3 regions of the Dactylosporangium sp. CA-152071 genome follow, and region 1 is predicted to be linked to each of the others. Evidence: riboswitches for the same ligand, from Rfam matches in the RefSeq annotation. Region 1 holds a riboswitch; each other region holds the start of a gene.
What was found. A riboswitch is a leader RNA that binds a small molecule or an ion and turns the genes downstream of it on or off. The one in region 1 is predicted to bind cyclic di-AMP.
Positions count from the first base shown of each region.

Region 1 (6,923 bases):
CCGTTGCCGTGCAGCGTGACGACGGGAATCGTCGAGTGGCGGGCGATCTCGCGGGACCAGTTGATCAGTACACTCGCCGGGCAGACGACCAGGAAGTGGGTCGCTCCCCGGGCGGCCAGGTGCGCCATCGCGGCGATCGCCTGCACCGTCTTGCCCAGCCCCATCTCGTCGCCGAGCACGACCCGCCGCTGCACCAGCGCGAACCGCGCACCGAACGACTGGTAGCCGCGCAGCCGCAGGCTGTCGCTGAGCCGGGACGTGTCCAGCTGCTGCGCGCCGACGCGTTCGACGATGTCGGCGGGCAGGAACCCTTCGCTGGCCGCGACGTCGCCGCCGAGCCCGACGACCTGGCTGAGCAGGCCGTAGTAGTCCGCCGAGTGCCGCTCGAAGTCCCGCCACACCCACCGGTCACCGGGCGTGCGGACCTTGCGCACCTGCCGCGCCGCCTCCGGCAGGCCGGCCTGCTCCGCTTCCTGCAGCGTCGCCTGTACGGCGTGCGCCGCCTCGACCGCGGCGGCCCTGTGCGCGGCCCGCATGAACATCCGGCGCCACGGGCCCGCCGCGGCCGGCCCGGCCATCGGCCGCTGCGCCTCCAGCCGCTCCTGGCACCGTTGCGCGTCGGTCTCCTGCGCCCCGGCCGCCTGCCACACCCCGCGCCACACCGCGAGGGCCCGCACCAGGCGCGTCATGTCCGCGTTCTTCGGGTCGAACTCGATCCTGAACTGCAGCGAGTCCGTCGCCGCCCGCTTGAGCTGCTCCGCGGCGGTCATGGTCTTGCGGGCCGTCTCCGCCCCGATCCCCGGCACCTTCGTGAGCCGCTCGGGCCCGGACCGCAGCACGTCCGCCACCGAACAGATCCCGTGCGCCGGTAGCTCGTCGAGCCGTGCCCGGCCGTCCACGGTGTCCTTGACCGTCTCGATCGACATCTTGCCGATCGCGTCCCACACCTGTGGCTCGCGCGCCACCTCGTACGCCGCGACGACCTCCTGCCGCGCCGCCGCCACGGTCCCGGTGACCGTCTCGGCGTCGCCCTGCATCTCGCCGGCCCGCGCCAGCAGGGCACGCGCCTCCCGCGGCCTCATGCTCGCTGCGCCGGCATACATGTTCTTGAAGGTACCGATACAGCGCCGGTGCCGCTCGGCGGGTCACTCCGGGAACGGTGGGGTGCGGGTCACGCCGTACACCTGCCAGAAGAAGTCGTTCATGGCCGCCGCGACCGGAGCGTGCCGCGCGACGATCTCCGCGTGCGGTGCGGGGAGCCCGTCGGGTGCCGCTCCCGCCGCGCACCGGCGCAGGTAGGCGTGGCGCTCGCCGGGCCCGGTGATCCCGGCGACGTTGGCGACGATCCAGTTGAGCAGCTCCCGCACGGCGTATTTCGCGTCGTGTTCCCGGTGGTGTACGACGAACGCCCGCTCCTGCGCGGTCAGCTCGAACCGGGGCGACGTGGCCAGCCCGAGATCCGTCAGGTAGAGCCGGTCGCCGTCGGTGAGGATGTTGCCGAAGTGCGCGTCGAAGTGCAGCAGCCCGTTGGCGTTCATGAAGGCGACGTCGGTCTTCAGGCGGCGCTCCACCGTGCCGACGGCGTCCGGATGCTCGTGCAGCCACGCGTCCAGGCGCTGCGGGACGTACTCGAGGAACAGCACCACGCTCGCCGACGCCGCCGCGAGCGCCTCCAGGCGCCGCCGCACCGCCGTCGAACCGTCCCAGTACGCGACGGCCCGGCCGATGTCCTGGTGCTCCTCGGCGGGCGGCGGCGCGCCCGGCAGCACGCGCCAGTGGTAGAGCAGCGGGAACGCCTCGGTCCTGCCGTCCAGCACCCAGCTCGTCGTCATGGTGTTCGCCGCGAGCTCCCGCCATGCGCCGAAGCCGCCGCCGCCGTGCGCGACGACGCTGTAGTGGCAGGACGTCGGCAGCCCGAACAGGTTCGCCGTCGACCGCACGTGCCGCGGGAGCCGCTCCAGGTCGGTCAGCGCGAGCCGCTTCGCGAAGACCGGCGTGCCGGCGACGTCCACCAGGGCCGAGGCGCCGCCGACGCCGACGCCGAGCGCCTGGGCGTTGTCGACGAGCTTGGCGAGCCTGGCGTCGCTGAGCAGGGCCAGCTCCGTGGAGACCGCGCAGAACCTGCTCAGCCGGGACATGGCGGCAGCCTAGCCCGTGCGCGGCGCCGCCGGGGGCGGGTGGCGCTCCGTACGATGCGCGCATGGGCAACGACGGCACAGAGGGACGCTCCTACCGCAAGGCCGCGGTGCGGCGGGCGGAGATCCTGTCCCAGGCCATCGCGCTGTTCGCGGAGCGGGGCGTGGACGCGTCGTTGCGCGCGATCGGTGCGGCGATCGGGGTCTCGCACGCGGCGCTGCGGTACTACTTCTCGTCGCGCGACGAGCTGCTGGTCGAGGTGTACCGGGCGCACGAGCAGGTCGAGCACGGCGCCGCGCCACAGGACGGGGTGTCGGCGGTCCGGTTGATGGAGCGCAGCGCGGAGCGCAACCGCACGATCCCTGGCCTGGTCGAGCTCTACGCCACGCTGACCACGGACGCCCTGCAGGCGGGGCAGCACCCGCTCACCCACGAGTTCGTGCGGGACCGTTTCCGGCTGCTGCGCTCGCACCTCGCCGAGCGGGTCCGCGCCGGCCAGCGCGCCGGTGCGGTCGCCGCGGACATCGATCCCGACGACGCGGCGTCGCTGGTCATCGCGGCGTCCGACGGGCTGCAGCTGCAGTGGCTCCTCGATCCCGAGGCGGTGGACGTACGGCGCGCGCTGGCCCTGCTCGAGCGGCTGCTCCCCTCGTCGCCGGCGGACGGGCCCGGAGCCGCTTGACCCCAGATTCTTCCATTGGAAGAATCACGCCGGGCCGCTGCCCCGCAGCGCGGAGCGGAGGCACGGCGACATGGTCCTTCCCGAGCAGGTCGAGCCGGCGGATCCGGCGCTCGACAAGCCCACGGCGCACGCGTCGGCGCTGCGGCTGACCCTCGCGTCACCGCTCTACCGGGGCGCCACGCTCGCGGTGTTCCTGTCCGCGCTCGGCTTCTCCGCCGCCGCCCCGCAGATCGCGACGTTCCTGGTCAACGACCTGCACGCCTCCCTGACCGCGGCGGGGCTGTTCTACCTGACGAACCTGGCCGCGCCCGTTGCCGGATTCCTGGTCGGCCGGCGGTCCGACCGCACCGGGCGCCGTCTCGGGCTGTTCCGCGTCTGCGCCGCCGCCGGGTTCGTGGGCTGGATCGGCATCGCGTACTCGACCGAGCTGTGGATGCCCTACGTCATCAGCGCCGTCGTCGGCGGGTTCGGCGGCGCCGCGACGTCGCAGCTCTTCGCCGCCGTCCACGACGAGCTCAAGGCGCACCCCGGCCCGAACAACGACGGGGTGGTCGCCGTCGTGCGGATGGCCCTGACCGGCGGCTGGGTCGTCGGCCCGGTGGCCGGGTCGTTCCTGGCGGCGCAGACGTCGCTGCGCACCATGCTGGTCGCCACGGCGGTCTGCACGCTCGCCCAGATCGTGCCGCTCGGCGCGCTCCGGACAGCACCGGCGGCACCGGCCGGACCCGGCGACGCGCCGGGGGCCGGCCACCGGGGCCCCGGCCTGCGGGCGATGCTGCCGCTGCTGGCGTTCACCGGCCTCTACGTCCTCGTGTACGCCGGCGAGCCCGTCAAGTACGCGTACCTCCCGCTGTACATGAACGACCAGCTGCACTTCCCGGCCGGCCTCAGCGGCGCGGTCATCGGCATCCAGCCGCTGGTCGAGATCGTGCTGATGCCCGTCGCCGTGGTCGTGGCCCGCCGGACCGGCATGATGGAGCTGATGGTCCTCGGCGCCGGGTTCGGCGTGGCCGCCAACGTCTGCTTCGCCGTCACCGGCAACGCCGCCGGGCTGTTCGCCGGGCAGATCCTCATGGGCTGCGTGTGGGGCGTCTTCGCCACGCTCGGCATCATCGTCGCCCAGCGGCTCCTGCCGACCGCCGTCGCCACCGCGTCCGCGATCTTCATGAGCTCAACCGCGCTCGCCTCCGCCCTCGGCGGTGCGGCCGGCGGCACCGGCGCCGCCGCCATCGGGCTCCCGCGGGTGTTCCTCATCCCGGCCGCCCTCGCCCTGCTGGCCGTCGCCGGCCTGGCCGTCATGGCCCGCTCCACCGACCGCCACCGGTGACGATCCGGGCAGGTCAGTCTTGTGTCTACGTTAAGTGTGGCTTAGATCGAGCGCCGGCAGTGTGGTCCGGCGTTACGTTTGGGCCGGCCTGCCGGACATCGCCCGCCCCGCCGGGGTGGCCGGGCAGCCACCGCCGAGTTGTCGGTCGCGCGGGCTCGATGCGTGCGGCCGGTGAGCCGGGGAACCAATCGGGGCTTCCCCCTGGGGTGAATCCGCTCCCGCCACACCGGGGCGCGGTAGGGCGCGCCTTCTTCTCGCCCGAATCCGTCAGCTAACCCGGTAGGCGGTCAGCGAAGAAGGACTGTGCCGTGTTCAACGGACGTACGACGCTCCGCGCCTCGGTCGTCGCGCTGGCGGTGGCGGCCATGATCGCCCCGGCCTGCGCCGCGCAGGCGGACCCGACGCCGCAGGAGCTCCAGGCCCAGATCGACAAGGGCAACCAAGAGGTCGAGCACGTCGTCGAGCTGTACAACAAGGTCAACGGCGACCTGGACACCACCCAGGCGGCGATCACGAAGCTCCGGGCCGACATGGCGCCGCTGCAGGCGACCATGGCGACGGCGCAGGACAACGCCTCGGCGCTCGCGGTCAACGCGTACAAGACCGGGGGCAACCTCGGCACCCTGTCACTGATGCTGGGGGCGACGTCGACCGACACGCTCACCGCCCGCGTCGGCACCCTCCAGCAGATCTCGCACAGCCAGCAGCGGGACCTGGCCGCGTACACGGCGGCGAAGGGCGCGCTCGACACCGAGCAGCGGCGCCTGGACGAGACCCTCGCCGCGCAGAGCCAGCAGAAGACGGAGCTGGAGACCCGCCGCAAGAAGATCGAGGGTGACATCGCCCGCCTCGACGCGCTGCAGGCCAAGGCCGAGGCGGCCGCCGCCGCGGCGAAGGTCAAGACCACCACCCCTCCCCCGGCGACGACCCCGGCCAAGCCACCGGCCGTGTCCGGCAACGCGGGCAAGGCCGTCAACTACGCCTGGGCGCAGCTCGGCAAGAAGTACGTGTGGGGCGCGGCCGGACCGAACACGTTCGACTGCTCGGGCCTGACCATGATGGCGTGGAAGGCGGCCGGCGTGACGCTGCCGCACAACGCCGCGCAGCAGTGGTCGAAGGTCCGCCACATCTCCCGCAGCCAGCTCGCCCCCGGCGACCTGGTGTTCTACAACGGCCTCGGGCACGTGGGCATCTACATCGGCAACAACCAGATCATCCACGCCCCGAACAGCCGCACGGTCGTCAAGGTCGCTCCCGTCGACATCGACACGCTGTACGGCTACGGCAGGGTCGCGTAGTCACGGACGGTAGCCTGCCGGGCATGCGCATGTTGCACCTCGGGCTGCGGGTCACGGATCTGGAGCGCTCGCTCGCGTTCTACACCGCGGTCGGCTACGCGAAGGTCGGCCACGTCCCGGAGACCGGGTTCGGCAGCCTGACGCTGCTGCAGCTGCCCGGCGACCCGTTCGTCAGCCTCGAGCTGGTGCACGACCCCGCCCGGCCGGTCGCCGACACCGGCGCCGTCAACCATCTCGTCGTCCAGGTCGGCGACCTCGGCACCACGGTCGCCGACCTGGCCGGCAGGGGCATCGCGGCCGAGCCGCCGACCGACCACGGCGAGGGCATGGCCACGTCCTGGCTCACCGATCCCGACGGGTACCGCATCGAGCTCGTACAGTGGCCTCCCGGCCATCCGGAGGGCATGACCGCGGCCGACTTCGCCTGACCGCCGGCCTGTCCGTGCACCCAACCGCCCGGCCGCCCGGCTGCACGGCGCGGCGGGTGGTGCGCGGAAACGGTTCGACAGGCGCGGTGACCGGCTGCCACGATCGGACGGTGATCACCGACGTCGACGCCGCGACCCGCTCGTTGCACGGGACGGCGCTGGGCGACGCGTTCGGCGAGACCTGGTTCTTCCGGCCCGCCGACCAGATGCGATGGCAGATCGAGGAGCGGCTGGTGCCGCAGGGCCCGTGGCCGTGGACCGACGACACCGCGATGGCCGTCTCGCTGTACCAGACGCTGCGCGAGCACGGCCGGGTCGAGCAGGACGACCTGGCCCGCCGGTTCGCCGATGCGTACGCCGCCGACCCGTACCGCAACTACGGCCCGTCCATGCACGGCGTGCTCAAGGCCATCGGGGACGGTGAGGCCTGGCAGACGGTCACGGCCGCCCAGTTCGACGGCCAGGGCTCGTGGGGCAACGGCGCCGCGATGCGCGTCGCCCCGCTGGGCGCCTGGTTCGCCGACGACCTCGACCTGGTCGTGGAGCAGGCGGCCCTGTCCGCGGCGGTCACCCACGCGCACCCCGAGGCGACCGCCGGCGCGATCGCCGTGGCCGTCGCGGCCGCGCTGGCGGCTCGGCGGGTGGCGGCCGGGGAGCTGCTGCCGCGGGTCGCCGACCGCACACCCGACAGCGAGGTCGCCGCGCGGCTCCGCCGGCTCTGCCGGCGACCGTTCGACCGGGAGCCGGAGTGGATCGCCGGCGAGGTCGGCTGCGGCATGCTGATCTCCGCCCCCGACACCGTGCCCTACGCGATCTGGTGCGCGGCCCGGCACCTGGACGACCTCGCCGAGGCGTTGTGGGCGACCGTCAGCGCCGGCGGCGACATGGACACGACCTGCGCCATCGTCGGCGGCATCGTCGCCGCCCGCACCGGCCTCGACGGCGTGCCCGCCGAGTGGGTCGACGCCCGCGAACCGCTCCCACCCATGTAGGGAGTCGACCGTGACCAGCAGGCCCGACCCGCTGTCGGTACAGCTCGCCGTCCTGCACGG
Region 1 covers NZ_JBNJMZ010000002.1:233,107-240,029, reverse strand. Annotated here, with positions in the region: gene ACQEVZ_RS41160 (SNF2-related protein) at 1-1,082, opposite strand, end outside; gene ACQEVZ_RS41155 (serine/threonine protein phosphatase) at 1,146-2,138, opposite strand; gene ACQEVZ_RS41150 (TetR/AcrR family transcriptional regulator) at 2,201-2,818, shown strand; gene ACQEVZ_RS41145 (MFS transporter) at 2,889-4,145, shown strand; cyclic di-AMP (ydaO/yuaA leader) riboswitch at 4,267-4,446, shown strand; gene ACQEVZ_RS41140 (NlpC/P60 family protein) at 4,454-5,443, shown strand; gene ACQEVZ_RS41135 (VOC family protein) at 5,467-5,871, shown strand; gene ACQEVZ_RS41130 (ADP-ribosylglycohydrolase family protein) at 5,982-6,863, shown strand; gene ACQEVZ_RS41125 (hypothetical protein) at 6,874-6,923, shown strand, end outside.

Region 2 (6,923 bases), 1.0 Mb from region 1:
CTTAGCGTGCTGGTACTGCTCTGCGCGGCGTTCCCGGCGCAGGCGTTCCGGCTGACCCTGTCCGGAGTGCTCGGCGGCACCGGCGCTCGCGGCGCGGCGCCGCGCAGACTCGACCCGGCCGTGCGCGGGCAGTTGGTGTTCGCCGTGGCGCTGATGGCCATGGCGGCGCTGGTCGCCACGCTCGCACCGATGCGGTGGGACCTGTCCTCGCCCGTCGATCGGCGCTGGTACGCCGCCGCGGTGGCGTTCGGGTGCCTTGCCCCGGTGCTGGAATGGGCCACCGGCGCCGCATGGCTGGCGGTCCGGCACCGGCGACTGGCCGGCATCGCGCTGCACCGGCTCGCGGGCGGCGGATCGGTCTGGGTGGTGCTGGCCGCGGTCGGCGTCGCCGCTGCCGAGGAGGTGCTGTTCCGGGGCGTGGGACTACACCTGCTGGGAGTCGTCCTGGGCTGGCCGGCCGCCGCGGCGCTGTTGGTCACCGCCGTCGTGTACGGCCTCAACCACCTCTACTTCGGCGCCATGACCGTCGCGCAGAAGACCTTGACCGGCATCGGGTTCGGCCTGCTGTACCTGCTGGGAGGCGACAACGTGCTCGTGCCGATGGTGGCGCACGCGGTGCAGAACGTGGTCGTGCTCACCGTGCTGCGGCGCCGGGAGCCGTCGTGACCCGCGACGCGGCGGTGTTCACCGCCGTCGCTGTCGCGGCGACCGCGGCCTGGCTCGCGCTGTACCGGCTGCCCTTCCGGCGCAACCGTACCCGCCAACGGGTACGCCTGGCCGTCGCCAGCCGCACGGGGCTGCCCGGCCGATACGTGTTCCCGATCCTGGGCACCCTGGTGTACCTGGCCGGCGGCGTCCTTGCGTCGATCCTCGTGATGTACTGGGGCGGCCTCGACGTGGCCACCCTGCTCGCCTGGCACGTCACCCCGCACGACATCGGTCTGCTGGTGCTGACCGCCGCCGGCGCCAGCGCGCTGACCGCATTCGCCATGTCCATCCTCTATGCCGTGCGACCCCGCACCGACGTGCCCGGCGCGGTCACCGGCGTCCGCTGGATCGCCGAGATCCTGGCGCTACCCCGGGCATGGCGGTACATCGTCCCGGCGACCAGCGCCGCAGTCGAGGAGTTCTACTTCCGCGGTGTCTTCCTCGGCGGCCTGCTGGCCAGCGACACACCGGTGTGGGCCGCCATCGCGATCAGCGGCGCGACCTTCACCGTCGGCCAGGTCCTGCTGACCGAGACGGCCCTGCAGGCCACTGTGCTCGCGCTGTCCAGTGTGGTGCTCGCGGTGGTGTGCGGGCTGCTGGTGATCGTCGAGGGCAGCGTCCTTCCGGCGATCGCGGTGCATGCCTCGTTCGCCGCCTACTACACCCAGACCAGCTCGCGCCGGGTCGCTCCCGTCGCGGCCGCAGTGCCCCGATGAGGAGGCCGACAACGGTGAGTCAAGAAGCAGAAGCAAGCGCCGCCGAGCCATTCGTCGACGCCCGGAACATCACCGTCCGCTACGGTGACCTGGTCGCCGTCGACGGTGTCGACCTGGGCGCCGACAAGGGCCAGGTCGTGGGCGTGATCGGCCCCAACGGCTCCGGCAAGACGTCGTTGCTGGAGTGCGTCGAAGGGCTGCGGAAACCGGCCACGGGCACGATCCGCGTCGGCGGCTTCGACCCGGCCACCGACCGTACGCGGATGACCCGCATCGCCGGCATCCAGCTCCAGCAGCTCGTCTACCCGCCCCGCGCCACGGTCGAGGAGATCTGCCGGCTCTTCGCGTCGTTCTACCCCGACCCGGCCGATCACATCGAGCTGCTCGAACTGTTCGGCCTGAGCGGGCAGCGGCGCAGCCAGGTCGTCAAACTGTCAGGCGGGCAGCAGCAGCGGCTGTCACTGATTCTGGCGCTGCTGAACAACCCGCAGGTGGTCTTCCTCGACGAGCTGACCAACGGCCTGGACCCGGCCGCCCGGCGCATGGTCTGGGACGAACTGCGCCGCCGCAACGGCGACGGCCTCACCATCGTGATCACCTCGCATCACATGGAGGAGGTCGAGTACCTCTGCGACCGGGTCAACGTGCTGCTCAAGGGCCGCATCGTAGCCACCGGCACACCCACCGAGCTGATCCGGGACCATGCCGGCGACTCGGCCCGGCTCGTGCTCGACGGCGCCGGCGGCAACCGGAAGCTGGCCGAAAGTCTCACCGGGCTGGGTTCCGGGGTGCGGGTGGAGCCGGCCGGGCAGCGGCTGATGCTCGAGGTGCAACCGGCGCGCCGCGGGGACGTCGACCGGGTCCTGGCCGAACACGGCACCACCGCGCGGGAGCTGCCGGCCTCGCTGGACGACGCGTACCTGAACCTGACCGGGCAGGCCGCCGGAACGGCCTCGAGCGAAGCGGACAACGTCGATGTTTCCTAGCGTGCTGGCGTTCGAGTCGAGGCGAATGCTGCGCAACTTCCCGCCGCTGTTCTTCGGCCTCGTGTTCCCGGTCATGGTGCTGGGCATCTTCGGCGGCATCTACGGCAACAAGCCGTCCGACCTGTGGGACGGCCTCGGCACCGTCGACGTGTCCGTGCCCGCCTACGTCGGCCTCGTCCTCGCCGTCGCCGGGCTGATGAGCTTCCCGCTGGGCATGGTCGAGTACCGCTCCCGCGGGTTTCTGCGCCGGCTGCGGGGCACCCCCGCCCGGCCGACCGTCTTCCTCACCGCACAGCTGCTGATCAACATCGTCATCTGCGTGCTGGGCATCGCCCTGCTCGTCGTCGTCGGCTCGCTCGTGTTCGGTCTGCACGCGCCGGAGCGGACGTTCGCGTTCGCCGGTCTGGCGCTGCTTTCCGGCGCCGCCATGTTCGGCATCGGCCTGCTGATCGCCTCCATCGCCAGAAGCGAGCAGACGGCCCTGGTCATCGCCAACCTGGTGTACTTCCCGATGATTTTCCTGACGGGCGCCACCGTCCCGCTCGAGCTGATGCCCGACTGGATGCGCAAGATCAGCGACGCACTCCCGTTGACGTATGCGATCGACGCGCTGCAATGGGCGTGGCTGGACCGAGGCGACTCCATCGGCGTCGATGTCGCGGTGCTGGGCGGCACCGTCGTGGTCTGCGCCGCCGGCGCCGCCTGGCTGTTCCGCTGGGAATGAACCCCCTCGTCGACCGGACCGTGCAGGCCACCGCGTACGCAGCGGCGGCCTGCCGGGCCGCGGAGAGCCGCCTTCCGCGCCCCCGGGTGTCGGACCCGCTCGCCGAGCTGTTCACGCCGACCGCTGCGGCGGCGCCGATCGCGCGGCTCGCCGACGCCGGGCGGGACGAGGTTGTCGCCCGTACCGTCCTCATCGACCGCATGCTCGTCGATGCGCTCGAGCGACGGCCGGGGGCCGCCGTGGTGAACTTCGGGGCCGGCTTCTGCACGCGGCCGTACCGGATGCGACTGCCCGGATGCCGCGAGCTGGTCGAGGCCGACGACCCCGCCGTCGTCGAGCTGAAGGACCGGACCCTGCACGGTCGGCCGCACAGCTGCCCGGTAAGGCGGGTCGGCCTGGACGTCCGCGACGAGACCGCGGTGAGCGCCGTGGTGGACGAGACGGGACGATCCGGCGACGTGATCGTGCTCACCGAGGGCCTGCTGGTGTACCTGCCGGCCGGAGCAGTCACGGCGCTGGCGGCCACGCTCGCGAGCCGGACCGGCGCCGCGCACTGGATCGCCGACATCGTCAGCGCGGACTCCGCCAGGCAGATGCAGACCCTTGCCCAGCGCGTCCCCGGTGGGCTGGCGCTCTTCGGGCTGGACTCACTGACGCCGCTGGAGGAACCGGGCTGGCGGGTCGTGGCCTACCGGGCCCTGCCGGTGCCGCGACCCCGGTACGGCGCCTCCAGCCGCACGCTCGTCGACGGCGTGGTCGCCCTCGAACCTCGCCGCGGCGGCTGAGTCCGGCGCTGGAACAGGTCGCGTGGCTCGGGGATCTCGGGCGTCAGGCCCGCCTCCGCTTCGGCGGGCGGCCTGGGCGGCGGCGTCGGTTCGCGGGCCGGTCCTGCTCGTGAGGTACGGGGGGACGCCGGCGCTGGGCCCTTTCGGCAAGGTCACCGCGTCGGTGATGGCCGCGGCGATGCGCCGGGCCAACCAGAAAGATCTGGCCCGCCTCAAGCGGATCCTCACTCCGTGACGGCGCGCATCCGGTTGTTGCGGGCGTCGTGCGTCAGCTCGGCCAGGCCGAGCACCTCCAGCAGCGGCGGCAGGTACATTCCGAACCGGCCCCGGTAGCCCTTGCGCAGCCCGTACCAGCCGCCGACCGGGTTGTCCTCCGAACGGCCCCACGCCTCGACGGTGCCGTCGGCGGCGGGCTTGTTCTCGTCGGCGGCGCCGAGCGGCACCCAGTCGCCCTGCTCGCGCAGCCACGCATGCAGATCCTCGACCGCCCGCAGCTGGTACGTCAGCTTGGTCGAGCCGACCTGGCACACCAGGGCGGGTGGGTTGGCGGCCTCGTCGCGGTACATGGTGTACTCCGACGACCCGGGCGGGGTCTTCAGCACCCACGGGTCGTCCTTCGTACCAGCCGGCATGACCGCCTCCCGTCCGCGCGTTCGACTCGCACTCTAGACCCGTGCCGTCATGCCCGGGCCGGGATGGCCTCCGCGGCAGCCGATCGTGGGACCCTGAGATCGCTTGAACCGACCCATGCCGCGATGCTGTCAACGTATTGAGTAGTCGGTCCGAACAGTGATGATGTGCGGCTTCTTCCAGCTAGCGGGCCTTGGCATGGCAGTGCCCCTTGCGTAACGTCATGGGTCGCTTGGTCCGGTTCATGCTCACAGCAGGTGACGCCGGGCAGGCTCGCTGATTCGTGCACGCACGAGCCGGGGACCCACCGCATGTCTGGGGTGAATCCGCGGGCCGACGGCCTGTGGTAGGGCGACCTTCGCGCCCGAATCCGTCAGCTGACCCGGTAGGCGGACGCGTAAGGAGAAGTGTCTGTGCACAGCCGTTACCCCCCATCGCCGAGATCCTCGCAGGTCGCGTGCCTGCTCGTCCGCGCGCCGAGCGGCGTCAACAGGACGCTAGTGCCGCCTGCTGTCACGCTGCGGGTGGTCACAGTCGCGTAGGTGCCGGCCGCTCCGTTTGCAGCGGCTACTGACGCAGCGCGGCAGGGAGCCGCAGGCCCGTGGCCTGTGCGCCATCCGTCCGGCTGCTGAGGTGGCGAGCTGGCCTGTGCGCTGCGCGTTCGCGCCGCGCACATCACTTCTTGCTGCCCGATGGCTGTGCATCGCGTGTCGTCGCACGTCATTGCCCGTATCGATCGCCCTGCTCCGGGCTACTGGAGACTCGTTGTGAACCTTGAATCCGTACAGCCGCAGTCCCACCGTGCCGGGGATATCCGCCGGCCGCGGATGGCGGTGACCATGTGCGTGATGCTCGCCGCGGCGGCCGTGGCCGGCATCGTGCTCAGCCAGCTCGGCGATCCGCCGTCTGAGCGCACCGCGGCGGCGGGCGCGGCGTTGACCACGAAACCACCGAAGGCCGACGGGGCGGCGCCGTCCGCGCCGACGACGATGCTCCTCAAGTACCAGTTCCAGCTGCAGCCGAACTACTACTTCTGCGGGCCGGCGGCCACCCGGATCGCGCTCACGGCAGCCGGCCACGCCGTCAGCCAGGACGAGGCCGCGGCCATGCTGGGCACCACCACCAACGGGACGAACTCGGCCCTCGACACCACCCGCGTACTCAACCAGGTGCTCGGGCACGGCCGCACGCTGTACCAGACCAGAGAGATCCCGGTCTACCCGGCAACGCCCGCGCAGGCCGCGCAGCTTCAGACCGACGTGCTGACCACGGTCGGCGGCGGACGGGCAATCGTGGCAAACATCGCCGGACACGTGACCGACACCGCCGGTGCCGTGCACGCCTACGAAGGCGGTCACTACCTGACGGTCGTCGGATACCGTGACGGCGGCGGCACGGTGAAGATCGCCGACCCGGCCGACCCGAGCGGGGACGGCACCTACTGGCTGCGCACTCCCAAGCTGGCCGACTGGATCTCCTCGCGTGGCTACTCGTATTGATTCCCGGCATCGCCGATCAACTGACGGTGGCAGGGCGGCGTCGTGGTGGCCGGCCGTCGTGGGCTCAGTCCTGGCGTCCAGCGTCCTGTTCGTGGTCACGATGTGGGTGTCCGGTGGCAGTCTGCGCGGCGCGTTGCCGGGCGGGGCGGCGATGGGCATGCTCAGCCATCGACCCGCACTGAAGCGGCGACCGGTCAGGCTGCCGGGTGAGTTCCTGGTCGGTGGTGTGGAGCTCGCATAACGCCACCCGGTTCGGGAAGCATGCCGTGGATGCCCGGGAGTGCGGGATTGCGTCGAGTCCGGCTGTGGAACGGATTGCAGCGCCGAGGTCACGCCGTCCGGGCGATGACGCCCGCGTTCGGTATGACCGCATCACAGGGGTAGCCGCTCAGGGCGACGCAGCTCACCACACCGAGTCGAAAGAGTCTGTGCGCCATGAGGCATTACACCCGAGGCAGCGCCGTGCTGGTGGGCGTCGCCCTCACTGTCACCGTCGCGCTCACCGCTTGCAGTGACACCGCAAGCGGTGGCGGTAGTCCTACGGCACCGAACAACGGCAGCGTCAGCGTCAGCGTCAACCCCACCTTCAACAACGTCGACGCGGTGTTCGTCCGGATGATGATCCCGCATCACGAGCAAGCCGTGGAGATGGCCGCCCTCGCCGAGACGAAGGCGACTGATCCGGACGTCAAACAACTCGCCGCCAAGATCAGTACCGGGCAGAAGGCGGAGATCGCAACAATGAAGGGCTGGCTGGTCGCCTGGGGCCAGCCGACCACGATGCCGAGCTGTCCCGAGATGCATTGCATGCCGAGCAACATGATGCCGCATGGAGCATCGCCGAACGGCATGATGCCAAGCGGGATGATGCCCAA
Region 2 covers NZ_JBNJMZ010000002.1:1,268,120-1,275,042, reverse strand. Annotated here, with positions in the region: gene ACQEVZ_RS45880 (YcaO-like family protein) at 1-5, shown strand, start outside; gene ACQEVZ_RS45875 (CPBP family glutamic-type intramembrane protease) at 7-666, shown strand; gene ACQEVZ_RS45870 (CPBP family glutamic-type intramembrane protease) at 663-1,424, shown strand; gene ACQEVZ_RS45865 (ABC transporter ATP-binding protein) at 1,439-2,410, shown strand; gene ACQEVZ_RS45860 (ABC transporter permease) at 2,412-3,134, shown strand; gene ACQEVZ_RS45855 (class I SAM-dependent methyltransferase) at 3,131-3,919, shown strand; gene ACQEVZ_RS45850 (hypothetical protein) at 4,029-4,154, shown strand; gene ACQEVZ_RS45845 (DUF6855 family protein) at 4,144-4,551, opposite strand; cyclic di-AMP (ydaO/yuaA leader) riboswitch at 4,814-4,956, shown strand; gene ACQEVZ_RS45840 (C39 family peptidase) at 5,257-6,048, shown strand; gene ACQEVZ_RS45835 (hypothetical protein) at 6,107-6,289, shown strand; gene ACQEVZ_RS45830 (DUF305 domain-containing protein) at 6,484-6,923, shown strand, end outside.
Region 2: linked by a shared signal. The riboswitch ahead of ACQEVZ_RS45840 (C39 family peptidase) and the one ahead of ACQEVZ_RS41140 (NlpC/P60 family protein) in region 1 are both predicted to bind cyclic di-AMP.

Region 3 (6,923 bases), on a different contig from region 1:
GGCACCGGCATGTGCATGATCGGCCTGGAGGGTGCCGACACGACCCGCCTCGTCCGGGTCAACCCCGCGCTGTGCGAGCTGCTCGGGCGGGACGAGGACGTGCTCGTCTCGATGCGCTTCGGCGACTTCATCCACCCTGACGACTTCGAGCGCAGCCGGGAGGTGTTCGCCGGCGGCGCCGGCACGATCCGCGACTACGAGGTGCGCTGCGTCCGCGGCGACGGCGAGACGATCTGGATCTCCGCGACGATGTCGGTGGTCGCCGGGTCGCCCGCGTTCGCGATCACGCAGGTGCAGGACATCACCAGCCGCAAGGCCACCGAGGCCGACCTGGTGCGCAGGGCCTCCCGCGACCCGCTGACCGGCCTGGCCAACCGCGAGGCCGTCGCCGAACCCCTCGCGGCCGCGATCCGGCGGGCCCGCACCGAGCAGGTGATCAGCGTGCTGTTCTTCTGCGATCTCGACGACTTCAAAATCGTCAACGACACCCTCGGCCACGAGGCCGGCGACGCGGTCCTCGTCGCCGTCGCGCAGCGCCTCCAGTCGCTGGTGCGGCCCACCGACACCGTCGCGCGCCTCGGCGGCGACGAGTTCGTCGTCCTCATGGGCAACGTCGCCGCCGGTGACCTCGGCGTGCTGGTCGACCGCCTCGAACGCGCCGTCTGCGCACCCGTCACGCACCAGGGGCAGATCATGCGGGTCAGGGTCAGCGTCGGCGTGGCCGTGATCGATGACACGGTCGAGGACGCGGGCGCCGCGCTGCGGGCCGCCGACCGCGCGATGTACCTGGTCAAGGGCGGTCGTCACGCCGGCGAGGTGACCAGACGGGTGACGGCGTTCGGTGAGCGTTCGGGTGCTCAGGGTGGTATGCCGTTGCTGCGGTTGGCCCGGCCCGAGACGGCCCAGTAGGGTCGTTGAGTCCGCTCCGGTCGACCTGCACCGCATCGGTGCTGCCGGGCGGGCGCCGTCGAGTCGCGATCTTCGCGAGCCGGGGACCCATGCGCGTCCTCTGGGGTGTATCCGCGGCCTGGCCGCGGTAGGGCGAAACTTCCCGCCCGAACCCGTCAGCTAACCCGGTAGGCGGCACCGGAAGGAGTCTGCGTCGATGCCGGCCGCCCGCGCGCCCTCGTAACACCTCACCACTGGTTCCCCCCTTCCAGCATGCCGCCCTCGGGCGGCGTGCCGATGCCGCATGTCTTCTGCCTGCCAACGAAGGAAACATCAGTAGTGAAGCCCATATTGAAGGTGTTGCCACGCCAGTTCCACCCGCGACATCGCCGGCTGGTGCCCGTGCTCGGCGCCAGGGCCGGCACCGTCTCGGTCGCCGTCCTGTCCGCCACGCTGCTGGGCACCCTGCCGGCTGACTCGCCGGCGTCGATGTTCACCGGCCCCGCGTATGCCGAGTCCGCGGCCGCCTGGTCCTGGCCGTCGCCGTCGTCCCTGTCCGCTTCGGGGCCGTCGTCCGCGCCCTCCGCCGACGCGGCGCCGGCGCCCGCGACGGGGCCCCTGGCCGTCGCGGTGCCCGCCGCGCCCGTGCCGCCGGCGCCGCCGGTCGTCAAGCCCGTCGCCGGCCTCGACCAGCGGCAGATGGACAACGCCGCGATCATCGTCAAGCAGGGCCGGGCGCAGGGCATGCCCGACCGGGCCCTGGTCGTGGCGATCGCGACGGCGATGCAGGAGAGCGACCTGTACAACGTCGCCAGCTCCGCCGTGCCCGCGTCCCTCGGGCTGCCGCACGACGGCACCTCGACCGACCACGACTCGGTCGGGCTCTTCCAGCAGCGGGCCAGCCAGGGCTGGGGCACCGTCGCCGAGCTGATGAACCCCGCCCACTCCGCGATGCTCTTCTACAACGCCCTCAACCGGGTCGAGGGCTGGCAGCGGATGAGCGTGACCGCCGCGGCCCAGGCGGTGCAGCGGTCGGCGTTCCCCGGCGCGTACCAGAAGCACGCCACCCGCGCGGAGCAGGTGGTCGCCGCCCTCTCCTGACGCTCACCCGCACCCGGCCGGCGCGCCTTCTCGGGTCGCGCCGGTCAGGCGCCGGTTTCATGGGCCGCCGGTCAGGCGCGGGTTTTGTGGATCGCCGGCGGGGGTGTTGGTCAGGCCGGGTGGCGGGTCGCCCAGCGGGCCAGGGCGACGAGCTCGGCGACCGCGGCCGGCTCGGGGATCGCCAGGTCGAGGGCGACCAGGGCCTGCGCGAGGAGGTCGTCGGCCTGCTGGGCGCACCAGGAGCGGGCGCCGGAGCGTTCGACGACCTTCGCGGCGCGCTCCAGGTCGGCCTCGCTGAGGCGGGTCTCGCGGTGCAGCAGGTCGGCCAGCTCGTCGGCGCCCGCGGCGAGGGCGGCGGCGACCGGCAGCGAGCGGCGGCGGCCGCGCAGGTCGGCGAACGCCGGGCGGCCCGTCACGGCCGGGTCGCCCCAGATGCCCTGCAGGTCCTCGGCGAACCGGACGGCCAGCCCGAGCCGCACCCCGAACAGCCGCAGCTGCTCCACCCGCGCCGGGTCGCCGCCGCCTGCGAGCGCCCCGAGAGCGCACGCGCAGCCGAAGAGGGCGCCACTGCGCTGCTCGACCGCGGAGATGCACGTGCGGAGCAGGTCGTTGCCGGAGCGGTGCCGGGGCAGCGCGGCGTCCAGGGCCGTGCTGAGGTCGGTGTGCTGGCCGTGCAGGAGCTGCTGGACGGTGTCGCCGAGGATGCGGACGCCGGCCCGGTCGACGGACGCCGCCCCGGACTGCCGCCGCGCGTCGGTGCACGGGTCGGGGGTGCCGTGCTGCTCGGTGAACCTGTCCCGCGTCGCCCGGTCCTGCCGCACCGGCTCCCTGCACGGCGCAGCCGGCACGGACGGCGCGGTGTCGGGCGTGGCGCGGCTGGCCTGGCGCAGCGGGCGTGGCACGCGTCTGGTCGGGTCGCCGGTCGCCGCCACGTCGAACGCGAGCGCCAGCATCGCCTGCCCGCCCAGCGTCGCCGGGTGCGGCCCCACCACGCTCCAGGCGGTCGGCCGGTGCAGGCGGGTCAGGTCGCCGTCGAACAGGTCCCGTTGCAGCCCCGACCAGTGGTGCACCAGCTCCACCGCGACGGCGCCCGCCACCGCGTCGTGCGGGTCACCACCGACGGCGCCCGCGCAGACGAGTGTCAGTGCGGCGCGCGTACGGGCGGCGGGCGGGTCCTCGTCGAGCCCGCCGAGCTGCAGCTCGGCCACCTCGCGCGACGGCTCCGGGAGGCGCCCGACGGCGGTGCGCAGCGGCGGCCCGACCAGCAGCTCCGCCCATGCGAGGACGTCGTCGACGGTGCGCAGCACGGTGACCATCAGCCGGAAACCCCCGGACGCGGGATCATCACCGGTAACGCACCACCCATCGGGCCAGGCATGGACAAGCGCCGATCTGATGTCGGCGCCGTGGACGGGTCAAGTATGCCGCCGGTGCCTGCCGGGCGTGCCCAAAACCACGATGGTGGGCGGGTCAGCGCATCGCCTGCAGCAGGGATGGATCCGGTGGTGACACGACTGCGGCCTGCCGGTGCCGGAGGGCCTCCCAGGCGGCCTTCGGCCCGGCCGCGACGTCCCTGGCCGTGTTGTACCAGATCGTCACCTGCTGGCATCCCTCGCAGAGGGCGGGCACCCCGTACGCGTCGACGCCCAGCCGCCGGCACAGCGTCACCGCACGGTGCAGGTGCAGCTCCTGGCTGACGAGTATGGCCTTCGTCACGCCGTACACGTCGCGGGCACGGCGGCACGTGTCATAGGTGTCGAGTCCGTGCGGGTCGACGACCATCCTGGCCGGATCGACGCCCTTGCCCGCCAGGTAGTCGCGCATGACCCGGACCTCATCTCCGGATCCGCCCTGCGCGTCACCGGAGATGAGCAGCGCCTTCACCTTGCCGGACGTGAGCAGCTGCGCGGCGACGTCGAGCCGCCCCTTGAGGAACGGCATCGGCTCCTGCCCGCCCGGCGCGACCTGGGCCCCGAACACGATCGCGACGCCCGCGTCCGGGGCCGTCGAGGCAGGACCGATACGGCCGAGGGAGGCCGCCCGTACCCACACGGTCGGTGACAACACGAGGACGGTGGCCGCGACGGTCCCCGTGAGGACGACCCTGAGCAGGATCCGGCGGCGCCGCTCCAGGCGGGTCTCGCGGCCGGCGGGGAGCGACTGCTTGTCGCGCGCCGCCCACCTGGCCCGCTCGACCTCGAACAGGAACCACGGCGGCACCGTGCCGTGCGTGCGCAGCGTCTCGCGCTCGTCGTCGTCGAGGTAGCCGGTGACGTGGTCGACGGCGAGCGAATACGCCGCCATCCGCGCCGCCCCGCGCCCCTGGGACCGCAGCACCGCCCACGCGCCCAGCGTGGCGATCGTCAGCAGCCAGCCCCACGGCCCCAGCCGCCGACTGCGCCGCCGCAGGTGGTCCTGTACGGCCAGCCAGGCGACCCGCTCGTCCCGCAGTTTCGGCATGGCGGCCAGCATCGCACGGTGATGTGCGCCCATGGTGCCCGTGTGGTGTTGGCCGTGTGAAGCCGTGGCTGTGTGGTTTTGTCCGGGCGAGGCCGTGGCCGGTGTGGTGTTGCACGGGTGAGGTCGTAAATTGTCGTAGGCGCGAGGCAGGATGTAGGCCTCGGGTTGGGGAGGTGGCGTCGGGTGGCCGGCAAGATCAAGGACGAGGACATCGCCTTGGTACGGGAGCGCACCGCGATCGCGGATGTGATCTCCGAGCACGTGACGCTGAAGTCGGCCGGGGGCGGCAACCTGAAAGGGCTGTGCCCGTTCCACGACGAGAAGACCGCCTCGTTCAACGTCTCGCCCGCGCGCAACGTGTATTTCTGCCACGGCTGCGGTGCCGGCGGCGACGCCATCAAGTTCCTGATGGACCACGACCACCTGACGTTCGTCGAATCGGTCGAGCGGCTCGCCGGCCGCGCCGGCCTGCAGCTGCAGTATGTCGAGGCGGGCAGCGCGCCGGTCCGCCAGACGGGTCAGAAGCAGCGGCTCATCGCCGCGCACGCCGAGGCGGCCCGCTTCTATGCCGAGCAGCTCGGCTCGCCCGGCGCCCGGCTGGCCCGCGAGTTCCTCGCGCAGCGCGGCTTCGGCCGCGAGGAGGCGGAGCGCTATGGCTGCGGCTTCGCGCCCGAGGGTTGGGACCCGCTGAGCAAGCACCTGCGGCTGAAGGGCTTCTCCGCGCAGGAGCTGATCACCGCCGGGCTGTCGAAGGAGGCCCGCTCGGGCAGCCTCATCGACCGGTTCCGCCGCCGCCTGCTGTGGCCGATCAAGGACATCTCCGGCGACGTGATCGGCTTCGGCGCACGGAAGCTGTTCGACGACGACGACGGCCCGAAGTACCTGAACACGCCCGAGACCCCGCTCTACAAGAAGTCCCACGTCCTGTATGGGGTGGACCAGGCCAAGCGCGAGATCGCCAAGCAGAGCAAGGTGGTCATCGTCGAGGGCTACACCGACGTGATGGCCTGCCACCTGTCCGACGTGCCCGTGGCGGTCGCCACCTGCGGCACCGCGTTCGGCGCCGACCACATCGCGGTTCTGCGCCGCCTGCTGCTGGACGCCGACGGCTACGGCGGCGAGATCATCTTCACCTTCGACGGTGACGCCGCCGGGCAGAAGGCCGCGCTGCGCGCCTTCGAGGACGACCAGCGGTTCGTCGCGCAGACGTTCATCGCCGTCGGCCCCAACGGCATGGACCCGTGCGAGCTGCGCATGGCGAAGGGCCCCGTCGCCGTCCGCGACCTCGTCGCCGACCGCCAGCCGCTGCTCGACTTCGCCCTCCGCTCCGTCATCCAGCGCTTCGACCTCGACACCGCCGAAGGCCGCGTCGGCGCCCTCAAGGCCACCGCCCCGCTGGTCGCGAAGATCAAGGACCGCACCCTGCGCCCCGAGTACGCCCGCAAGCTCGCCGGCGACCTGGGCATGGAGCTGGAGACGGTCCAGCGCGCCGTCGGCGCCGCCGCGAAGGGCGTCGTCGAGCCCCCGCCCGCCGCCTCCACCCGCAAGATCCTCGCGCCCGACAGCGCCGAGGCCCTCGTCGAGCGCGAGGCGCTGAAGCTCGCCCTCCAGCAGCCCGCCCTCGCCGGCCCCATGTTCGACGTCATCGGCGCCGACATCTACGCCCACCCCACCTACACGGCGCTGCGCGCCGCGATCGCCGACGCCGGCGGCGCCTCGTCCGCGACCGGCGGGGCCGTCTGGATCGAGCGGGTCCGCGAGGCGTGCCCCGACCCGGCCGCCGCGGCCCTCGTCACCGAGCTGGCCGTCGAGCCGCTCCGCCTCGACGGCGAGCCCGACCCCCGCTATGTCGAGGCCACGATCGTCCGGCTGCAGCTGCCCGCCCTCAACCGCCGGATCGCCGACCTCAAGTCCAAGCAGCAGCGCATCAACCCGGTCACCCACGCCGACGAGTATCTGCGCCTCTTCAGCGAGCTCGTCTCCCTGGAGCAGCACGCGAGGGCGCTGCGCGACCGCAGTGCCAGCCGCTGGTGACCGTGCGCGTGCGGGGCGGGTGTCCCGGAGCCCCTGGCCGCTCCGGCGTTCGTGGCCGTTCTGGCGCTCGTGGCCGCTTCGGCGCAGGCGGGCGGTCGCTGCTGGTGGTCGGTGCGGTGTCGGCTTGCGACGGGTTTGTGGTGGCCGGCTCGGGGTCGGCTCGCGGCGGGGGTCCGGTGGTCGGCGGCGGGTTGCCGGCGGTGGTGCGTGGCCGGTTCGCGGTGGGTAGCAGGTCGGTGGGGTGCGGCCGGGGTCTGGTCCTGCGGTCGTCCGACAGAAGGAGAGCGTCGTGTTCGGCTTCCTGAAGAAGCGCCGGCTGCCACCCGCGCGGCGGCCCGCCCTCGCCGCCGACGAGCGCGTCGTGTCGTGGGCGGGCGCGACCGGCGACACCGTGGTCGTCGTCACCAACCTCGGCCTCTGGCTCCCCGGCGCGGGCGAGC
Region 3 covers NZ_JBNJMZ010000001.1:7,612,974-7,619,896, forward strand. Annotated here, with positions in the region: gene ACQEVZ_RS34320 (diguanylate cyclase domain-containing protein) at 1-909, shown strand, start outside; cyclic di-AMP (ydaO/yuaA leader) riboswitch at 956-1,098, shown strand; gene ACQEVZ_RS34325 (hypothetical protein) at 1,249-1,989, shown strand; gene ACQEVZ_RS34330 (polyprenyl synthetase family protein) at 2,100-3,305, opposite strand; gene ACQEVZ_RS34335 (SanA/YdcF family protein) at 3,460-4,449, opposite strand; gene dnaG (DNA primase) at 4,633-6,483, shown strand; gene ACQEVZ_RS34345 (hypothetical protein) at 6,773-6,923, shown strand, end outside.
Region 3: linked by a shared signal. The riboswitch ahead of ACQEVZ_RS34325 (hypothetical protein) and the one ahead of ACQEVZ_RS41140 (NlpC/P60 family protein) in region 1 are both predicted to bind cyclic di-AMP.